Regions from separate parts of the Curtobacterium sp. L3-7 genome, predicted to be linked through region 1. Evidence: predicted binding sites of a transcription regulator. Region 1 holds the regulator's gene; the other holds the start of a gene.
What was found. The regulator HrcA, encoded in region 1, represses chaperone genes, less so after heat shock. The targets are predictions, from matches to a motif close to TTNGCACTCGNNNNNNNCGAGTGCNAA.

Region 1 (4,253 bases):
CCTTGTGCGACAGCTTCGTAGGGGTGACGACCTGCACACCGACGCGGAGGTCGCCACGGCCGTTCCCTCGCAGCTTCGTGACGCCGCGGTCCTTCAGCACGAGCACGTCGGCGCTCTGCACGCCGGGACGGATCTCGAGCTCGACCGGACCGTCGAGCCCGTCGATCGTCGCCGTGGTGCCGAGCACCGCGTCGGTCATCGAGACCTCGAGCGTGGCGAGGAGGTCGTCCCCGTCGCGGCTGAAGACGTCGTGGTGGCGGACGCGGATCTCGAGGTACAGGTCGCCGGACGGGCCGCCGGCCGGGCCGACCTCGCCCTGACCGGGCATCTGCAGGCGCAGACCGGAGTCGACACCGGCGGGGACGTCCACCGGGATGGTGCGACGGGCGCGGACGCGGCCCTGGCCCTGGCAGGTCGGGCACGGGTTCGGGATGACGGTGCCGTGGCCGCGGCAGGTGCCGCACGGCGCGCTCGTCACGACGTTGCCGAGGAGCGACCGGACCTGGCGCTGGATGTGGCCGGAGCCACCGCAGATGTCGCAGGTGCGCGGGCTCGTACCGGGAGCGCAGCAGGAACCGCCGCACGTCTCGCAGAGGACCGCCGTGTCGACCTCGACGTCCTTGTGCGTGCCGAAGACGACCTCGTCCAGGTCGACGTCGATGCGGAGCAGGGCGTCCTGTCCCCGTTCGGCACGGCTGCGCGGACCGGTGCCCCGGCCGCCGCCCCCGCCGCCGCCGAAGAAGGCGTCGAAGATGTCGCTGAAGCCGCCGGCCCCACCGCCGAACGGGCTGTCGGCCTGCGGGCCGGCGTCGTACCGTCTCCGCTGCTCGGGGTCGCTCAGCACGTCGTACGCGTGCGTCACGTCCTTGAAGCGCTCGGCTGCGTCCGGGCTCGGGTTCACGTCCGGGTGGAGCTCGCGCGCGAGGCGTCGGTACGCCTTCTTGATGTCGGCGTCGGCCGCGTCACGCGGGACACCGAGGACGTCGTAGTGGTCTGCCACGTATCCCTCAGTTGGTTTCGTCGGTCGTCTGGTCGGTTCGGCCTGGAGGCCGTGGTCACGTCACGCGGTCGGCCCGCGTCGCCGCCGTGGTCGGGCTGGCACGGTCGGCGTGCACTGCAGCGGTCGTCAATTCTCTCCGAGCAGTCTGGACAGGTACCGCGCGACCGCGCGGACCGCGGCCATGTTGGAGCCGTAGTCCATGCGGGTCGGTCCGAGGACGCCCAGCCTGGCGACCTCACCACCTGCGGCGACGTACCCGCCGGCGACGATGCTCGTCGCGTCGAGGCCGTACTCCGCGTTCTCGACGCCGATCCGTGCGGTGACGGACACGTCGTCGAGCTGCATCTCCCCGAACAACCGGAGGAGGGTCACCTGTTCCTCGATCGCTTCGAGCACCGGGAAGAGCCCGCCGGAGAAGTCCTGTTCGCTCTTCGCGAGGTTCGCCGCGCCCGCCATCACCAGGCGGTCCTGCCGGTTCGCCGCGACCTGCTCGATCACGGTCGCGACGACGACGCCGGCGAGGGTCTGCGACTCCGGCCGGATCTGCGCGGGGATCTCCCGCAGCGCCGTCGGGACGTCGTGGAGCAGGAGCCCGACGGTCGCCGCGTTGAGCACCGTGCGGAGCTCGACGAGCGCGGACTCGTCGAGCGCGACGTCGGTCTCGACGACGCGCTGCTCGACCCTGGCGGTGTCGGTGATCAGCACGACCATCAGCCGGGAGTCCCCCAGCCGGACGAGCTCGACGTGCTGCACCCGTGCCCGCACCATCGAGGGGTACTGGACGAGGGCGACCTGGTTCGTCAGCTGGCTGAGCAGCCGGACGGTCCGGCCGAGGACGTCGTCGAGGTCGTTGGACGCGCCGAGGAAGGTCTCGATGGCGTGCCGCTGCGCGCTGGAGAGCGGGCGGGCGGCGGCGAGGTGGTCCACGAACACGCGGTACCCCTTGTCGGTGGGCACCCGCCCGGACGAGGTGTGCGGCGCGATGATCAGCTGCTCGTCCTCGAGCAGGGCCATGTCGTTGCGGATCGTCGCGGCGCTGACCCCGAAGGCGTGGCGCTCGACGATCGTCTTCGACCCGACGGGCTCGCGCGAGGCGACGTAGTCGCGCACGATGGCCTTGAGGACCTCGAGGGAGCGTTCGCTGACCAACCCGGACCCCTTCCACTCGTGCTGGCACTCGGACGTGTCGAGTGCTGATCCTACGCCCGTGCACCGACGTCCCGACACTTCTCCACATCGGGTCGCTACGCTTCCGGCATGACCTACGGACAGCAGCCGGGCAACGGACAGCCGGGCGGACCCTGGGGCCAGCAGCCCGGCGGGCCGCAGGGCCCCGGGCCGTACTACCAGCCGCCGCAGCCGATGACGCCGGAGGACCAGCGCCTCTGGGCCACGCTCACGCACGTCGGCGGGATCCTCTTCAACTTCATCGCCCCGCTCGTGGCGTACTTCGTCCTGCGCGACCGTGGCCAGTTCGTCCGCGAGCACACCCGGGTCGCCCTGAACTTCCACATCACGATGGCCATCGCGTACGCGGTCGGCGTCGTCACGTCGTGGCTCGGCATCGGCGTGCTGATCATCTTCGGCGTGTGGGTCGTGTCGATCGTCTTCGGCATCATGGCCGCCGTCGCCGCGAACCAGGGCCGCTTCTACCGCTACCCGCTGACGATCGAGTTCGTCAAGAACTGACGGACCAGGGCTCGTCGAGCAGCTCGCGGACCACGGCGTCCGCGAGCAGGCGGCCCCGCAGCGTCAGGTCCAGGCGACCCGGCGTGCCGGGCGCCCCCAGGGCACTGCGCCCGTCCACGAGACCACGGGCGATGAGCCCCGCGACCCGGCCACGGCCCTCCTGGCGGAGTTCGGACGTCCGGAGCTCGCCGCGGACGCGCGTGGCGAGGAGCACGCGCTCGACGTACCTGGTCTCGTCGTCGAGGGTCTCGCGCCCTGCGGCCGGCGACTCGTCGGCGAGCACCCGGTTCGCGTACGCGGCCGGGTGCTTGACGTTCCACCAGCGCGTGCCGGCGACGCTCGAGTGCGCGCCGGGGCCGACACCCCACCAGTCGTGGCCCTTCCAGTACGACAGGTTGTGGCGGCTGGCGTGCTCGTCGCCCTTCGCCCAGTTCGAGACCTCGTACCAGCCGTACCCGGCATCGCCGAGGACCCGGTCCGCGAGCTCGTACATGTCCGCGGCGACGTCGTCGTCCGGCGCCGGCAGCTCACCGCGCTTGACCGCGCGGCCCATGGCGGTGCCGTCCTCGACGATGAGCGAGTACGCCGACACGTGGTCGGGCTCGCACGCGATCGCCGCGTCGAGCGAGGTGCGCCAGTCGTCGAGGGACTCCCCCGGCGTCGAGTAGATGAGGTCGAGCGAGACGTCGAGTCCCAGCTGCTTCGCGAGGTCGACGACGAGCGGCACGCGTTCCGGGTCGTGGGTGCGGTCGAGGGTGGCGAGCACGTGCGGCACCGCCGACTGCATGCCGAAGCTCATCCGGTTGAACCCGCCGGCGCGGAGCGTCTCGAGCGAGGACGCATCGACCGAGTCCGGGTTCGCCTCGGTGGTGACCTCGGCCCCCGGCAGGATCCCCCACGTGTCGTCGATGGCGCGGAGGACCATCGCGAGGTCGCTCGCCGGCAGCATCGTCGGCGTCCCTCCGCCGAAGAAGACCGTCGAGACCGGACGACGCGGCACGCCGGAACGGTCGAGCACCTGCGCGGCCCACTGGATCTCGCGGACGGCGTGTCCGGCGTAGTCGTCACGACGGACGCCGCGGAGCTCGGAGGCCGTGTAGGTGTTGAAGTCGCAGTACCCGCAGCGGACGCGGCAGAACGGCACGTGCACGTAGACGCCGAACGGCACGTCGCCCGCGCCCGGCCCGGGGGTGATCAGGCCGTCCACGGGAGCCGGGTCGGCGATCGGCAGAGCACTCGGCATGGAGTCCATTGTCCGTCATGATGGAGTCATGGAGCACCACCCCGTCCCCACCACGGTGCTGTGGGACATCGACGGCACCCTCGTCCGCAACGCGACGTCCCCGGGCAACCTCTACCACCTGGCCCTCGAGCGGGCGATCGGGCGCGATCTCCCCCAGCTCGTCGGGCACCAGCACGGCCGCACCGACGCGGGCATCATCGCGGAGCACGTCCGCGCGCACGACCTCGACGACGGGGTCATCCCGACCGTGAGCAGCCACCTCCGCGATCTGTCCGAGGAACGACACCGTGCCGGCGACCACCGGACGCCGGCACCAGGTGC
Region 2 (4,253 bases), 1.8 Mb from region 1:
TGCCGGCGCCGGCCACGGCGCCGATCCGGATCGCGGCGCGCGTCGCCCTCGACCCGAACCCGATCGACCTCGCCGCGCCCCACGCGTTCGACCGGTTGGTGGAGGCGGTGCCGCCGGAGGCGCTGGACCGCACCGCCCTGATGCGTGCGGCGGCGCGCGCGACACTCGCCGTGCCTCCCGTCCGGGTCGCCGGCCGCGTGCCGGACGACCTGGACCGTGCACTCGACCTGCTGCCGGACGACTGCGAGCCGGTCGTGCTGACCACCGGGACCCTCGTCTACGTCCCCGGGCCGGATCGCCAACGGTTCGTCGACCGCGTCGCCGAACGCGGCGTGCGCTGGATCGCCCTCGAGCGGACCGGCATCCTGACGGGTGTCGCGGCCACGCTGCCGTCCGACGTCGACGCCGCGGCTCCCGGAACGTTCGCGACCCTGTCGGTCGACGGCGTCGCGGTCGCGGTGTCCGACGCCTTCGGCACCACGATCCGCTGGTTCTGAGAGGGTCGGCGGCCGATTCCGCGACAGTCCAGCGCCATGCCAGGGTCGACATCGACGGCACCCCTACGATGTGCGAGACCCGTTACCCGAATGTGATCGGACCGTCGTGACCACCATCCCCGCGGACGAGCTCAGCGAGCTCGCCAAGCACGTGCTCGCCTTCGAGCACGAGCGTGCGCGGCACGACCGGACGAAGGAAGCCGAGATCCGGGTCGAGTTCGACATGTCGCCGGCGCGCTACTACCAGGTGCTCAACCGGGTGATCGACTCCCCTGCGGCGCTGGCGTACGACCCGCAGCTCGTCGGGCGACTGCAGCGACTGCGCCGTGCGCGGACGAGCGCGCGGGCGAACCGCAGCTTCGTCCAGCCGGCGACCGCCACCGGAACCGAAGAGGAACGATGACGAGATTCCCCCATGACCGCTTCGACGACGTGACCGACGGGCCACGAGTCGGTGCGCACCGCGGCATGCACCGGCGGGGACGCGGCTGGATCGCGTTCGCGTGGGCGGCGCTCGCGACGGGCGTGCTGGTCGGCATCGGGGTGCTCGTCCTCGCGCTCCTGAACGGCAGCTACTCGTTCACCGGCGACTCGTCGTCCGCGCCGTCGGCGTCGGCGTCGTCGTCCGCTTCGCCGTCTGCGTCCTCGTCGCCGGACGGTTCCTCGTCGTCTTCGTCGTCGGAGGCCGCTGCCGCGACGCCGTCGGACCAGGGCAGCACGACGCTCGTCGTCCTGAACGGCACGTCGACGCCCGGGCTTGCGGCCTCGGGCACGTCGAAGCTGACCGCAGCTGGGTGGAAGGTGACCTCGAGCGGCAACGCCGGGACCACGGGCACCGCGTCGACGATCGTGTACTACCAGCAGGAGTCGCAGGCCGCGCTCGCGAAGGGGATCGCGCAGTCCCTCGGGGTCACCGCCGTGGAACAGTCGGCGGCGTTCCCGAATGCCGACATCAGTGTCGTGCTCGGGGCCGACTTCAGCGGTTGAGTCTTCCTTTTGTAACAACTGTGTTTCCGGCACGTTGAGTTCCGGCGGAATCGTCGTGAAATACCCGTCACACCCCTTGCCGAATCGCGCTTCCTGATTAGAGTCACAAGTGGTCACCCCGTGATCGGAATGTCGTCGCACCTCGGTACGCACGCCAGGAAAGCCCGGGACTCGGACCCGCGGCGCCTCCCGACGGTGCCGTCGATCGCAACAGCAGTACCGCAGGGAGCAACAGATCATGGCCAACGGAACCGTCAAGTGGTTCAACGCTGAAAAGGGCTTCGGCTTCATCACCGTCGATGGAGGGGGCCAGGACGTGTTCGTCCACTACTCGGCCATCGACATGAGCGGCTACAAGGTCCTCGAAGAGGGTCAGGCAGTGACGTTCGACGTCGGCACGGGGTCCAAGGGCCCGCAGGCCGAGTCGGTGCGTCCGGCCTAGTCGCCGAACCACTCGCGAACGCGTCGTCCCGTCGGGGCGGCGCGTTCGTTCGTGTGGGGTGGCGTGTTCGTTCGTGCGGGGGCGTCGCGCTCGCTCGTGCGGGGCGTCGTGTGTTGCACTCTCAGGGGGTGAGTGCCAGAATCGGGATTGGCACTCGGTCGTACTGAGTGCCAGAAGACCCCCACGACGTCCGGGAGGGACGAGAAACTCACATGGCTAAGATCATTGCTTTCGACGAGGAGGCCCGCCGTGGCCTCGAGCGCGGCCTGAACCAGCTGGCCGACGCCGTGAAGGTGACGCTCGGCCCGCGCGGCCGCAACGTCGTCCTCGAGAAGAAGTGGGGCGCCCCCACGATCACGAACGACGGTGTCTCCATCGCCAAGGAGATCGAGCTCGACGACCCGTACGAGAAGATCGGTGCGGAGCTCGTCAAGGAGGTCGCCAAGAAGACCGACGACGTCGCCGGTGACGGTACGACCACCGCGACCGTGCTCGCCCAGGCCCTCGTCCGCGAAGGCCTCCGCAACGTCGCCGCCGGTGCCGACCCCGTCTCGCTGAAGCGCGGCATCGAGAAGGCCGTCGCGGCCGTCTCGGACCAGCTGCTCGCGAACGCCAAGGACATCGAGACCAAGGACCAGATCGCCGCCACCGCGTCGATCTCCGCCGCGGACCCGACGATCGGCGCGCTCATCGCCGAGGCCATCGACAAGGTCGGCAAGGAAGGCGTCGTCACCGTCGAGGAGTCGAACACCTTCGGCACCGAGCTCGAGCTCACCGAGGGCATGCGCTTCGACAAGGGCTACCTGTCGCAGTACTTCGTCACCGACCCCGAGCGTCAGGAAGCCGTCTTCGAGGACGCCTACATCCTGATCGTCAACTCGAAGATCTCGAACATCAAGGACCTCCTGCCGGTCGTCGACAAGGTGATCCAGGCGGGCAAGCAGCTCCTGATCATCGCCGAGGACGTCGACGGCGAAGCGCTCGCGACCCTCGTCGTGAACAAGATCCGCGGCATCTTCAAGTCCGTCGCCGTCAAGGCCCCGGGCTTCGGCGACCGTCGCAAGGCGATGCTGCAGGACATCGCGATCCTCACCGGCGGCCAGGTCATCTCGGAAGAGGTCGGCCTCAAGCTCGAGAACGCCACGCTCGACCTGCTCGGCAAGGCCCGCAAGGTCATCATCACCAAGGACGAGACCACCATCGTCGAGGGTGCTGGCGACGAGGAGCAGATCGCCGGCCGCGTCCGTCAGATCCGCTCCGAGATCGAGGCGACCGACTCCGACTACGACCGCGAGAAGCTCCAGGAGCGCCTCGCGAAGCTCGCCGGTGGCGTGGCCGTCATCAAGGCGGGTGCCGCGACCGAGGTCGAGCTCAAGGAGCGCAAGCACCGCATCGAGGACGCCGTCCGCAACGCGAAGGCAGCCGTCGAAGAGGGCATCGTCGCCGGTGGTGGTGTCGCCCTCATCCAGGCCGGTGCCGTGGCGCTCGAGTCCCTCTCGCTCGAGGGTGACGAGGCGACCGGTGCGAACATCGTCCGCGTGGCGATCGACGCGCCGCTCAAGCAGATCGCGCTCAACGCCGGCATGGAGCCGGGCGTCGTCGCTGCTCGCGTCCGCGAGCTCGAGTCGGGCTGGGGCCTCAACGCCGCGACCGGTGAGTACGTCGACCTGATCGCCGCCGGCATCATCGACCCGGCCAAGGTGACCCGCTCGGCGCTGCAGAACGCCGCGTCGATCGCTGGTCTGTTCCTCACGACCGAGGCCGTCGTCGCCGACAAGCCGGAGCGCACCCCTGCTGCTCCCGCCGGCGACCCGACGGGTGGCATGGACTTCTAGTCCGTCGTTCTCGAAGGCCCCCGCACGCTGCGCGTGCGGGGGCCTTCCGCGTGCGGGGGGCGTGCGCGGGGTCGGGTGCGCGCGGCCGGGCGCTCGTCGACCGGTCGCAACACCCCGTTCACTTCCACCGAGTGGTCACAAGTTGTCGGGTGGCGAGGCTTCAGACGACGGTCCGTGACCAGTGGGCAGCACTCTGACGGGGTGTCGTGACCAGTGGTGAGCGCCCGCCCGCGAGCTGAGTCCCACACAGGAGGTCCCACACAGGAGGCTCCAATCCCGTCGCTCTCCACCGTTTCGTCCGGCGCTGAGCGGCTTCCGGGCATGTCGACGCACGATCAGGGATGCCGCACCCACGACCGCTGCCCGATGTCCTCTTGCACCGCGCCTTCCGCGTCTCCGACGCTGCCGCCCACGGCGTGAACGCCGAACGGCTCCGTCGCTCGGACCTGTCGAGGCCCGTCCACGGGGTCAGAGCCGCCGTGGACAGTCGCG

Region 2: groL (chaperonin GroEL) is a predicted target of HrcA. The motif match lies at 2,074-2,100, and genes of this name have one in related genera.

What each region holds. Positions count from the first base shown of each region.
Region 1 is NZ_CP151474.1:2,201,565-2,205,817, reverse strand. It holds gene dnaJ (molecular chaperone DnaJ) at 1-1,000, opposite strand, end outside; gene hrcA (heat-inducible transcriptional repressor HrcA) at 1,127-2,149, opposite strand; gene AAEP80_RS10705 (DUF4870 domain-containing protein) at 2,258-2,689, shown strand; gene hemW (radical SAM family heme chaperone HemW) at 2,679-3,932, opposite strand; gene AAEP80_RS10695 (HAD family hydrolase) at 3,961-4,253, shown strand, end outside.
Region 2 is NZ_CP151474.1:115,868-120,120, reverse strand. It holds gene AAEP80_RS00570 (DUF2332 family protein) at 1-497, shown strand, start outside; gene AAEP80_RS00565 (DUF3263 domain-containing protein) at 604-900, shown strand; gene AAEP80_RS00560 (LytR C-terminal domain-containing protein) at 897-1,484, shown strand; gene AAEP80_RS00555 (cold-shock protein) at 1,723-1,926, shown strand; gene groL (chaperonin GroEL) at 2,139-3,761, shown strand; gene AAEP80_RS00545 (hypothetical protein) at 4,103-4,253, shown strand, end outside.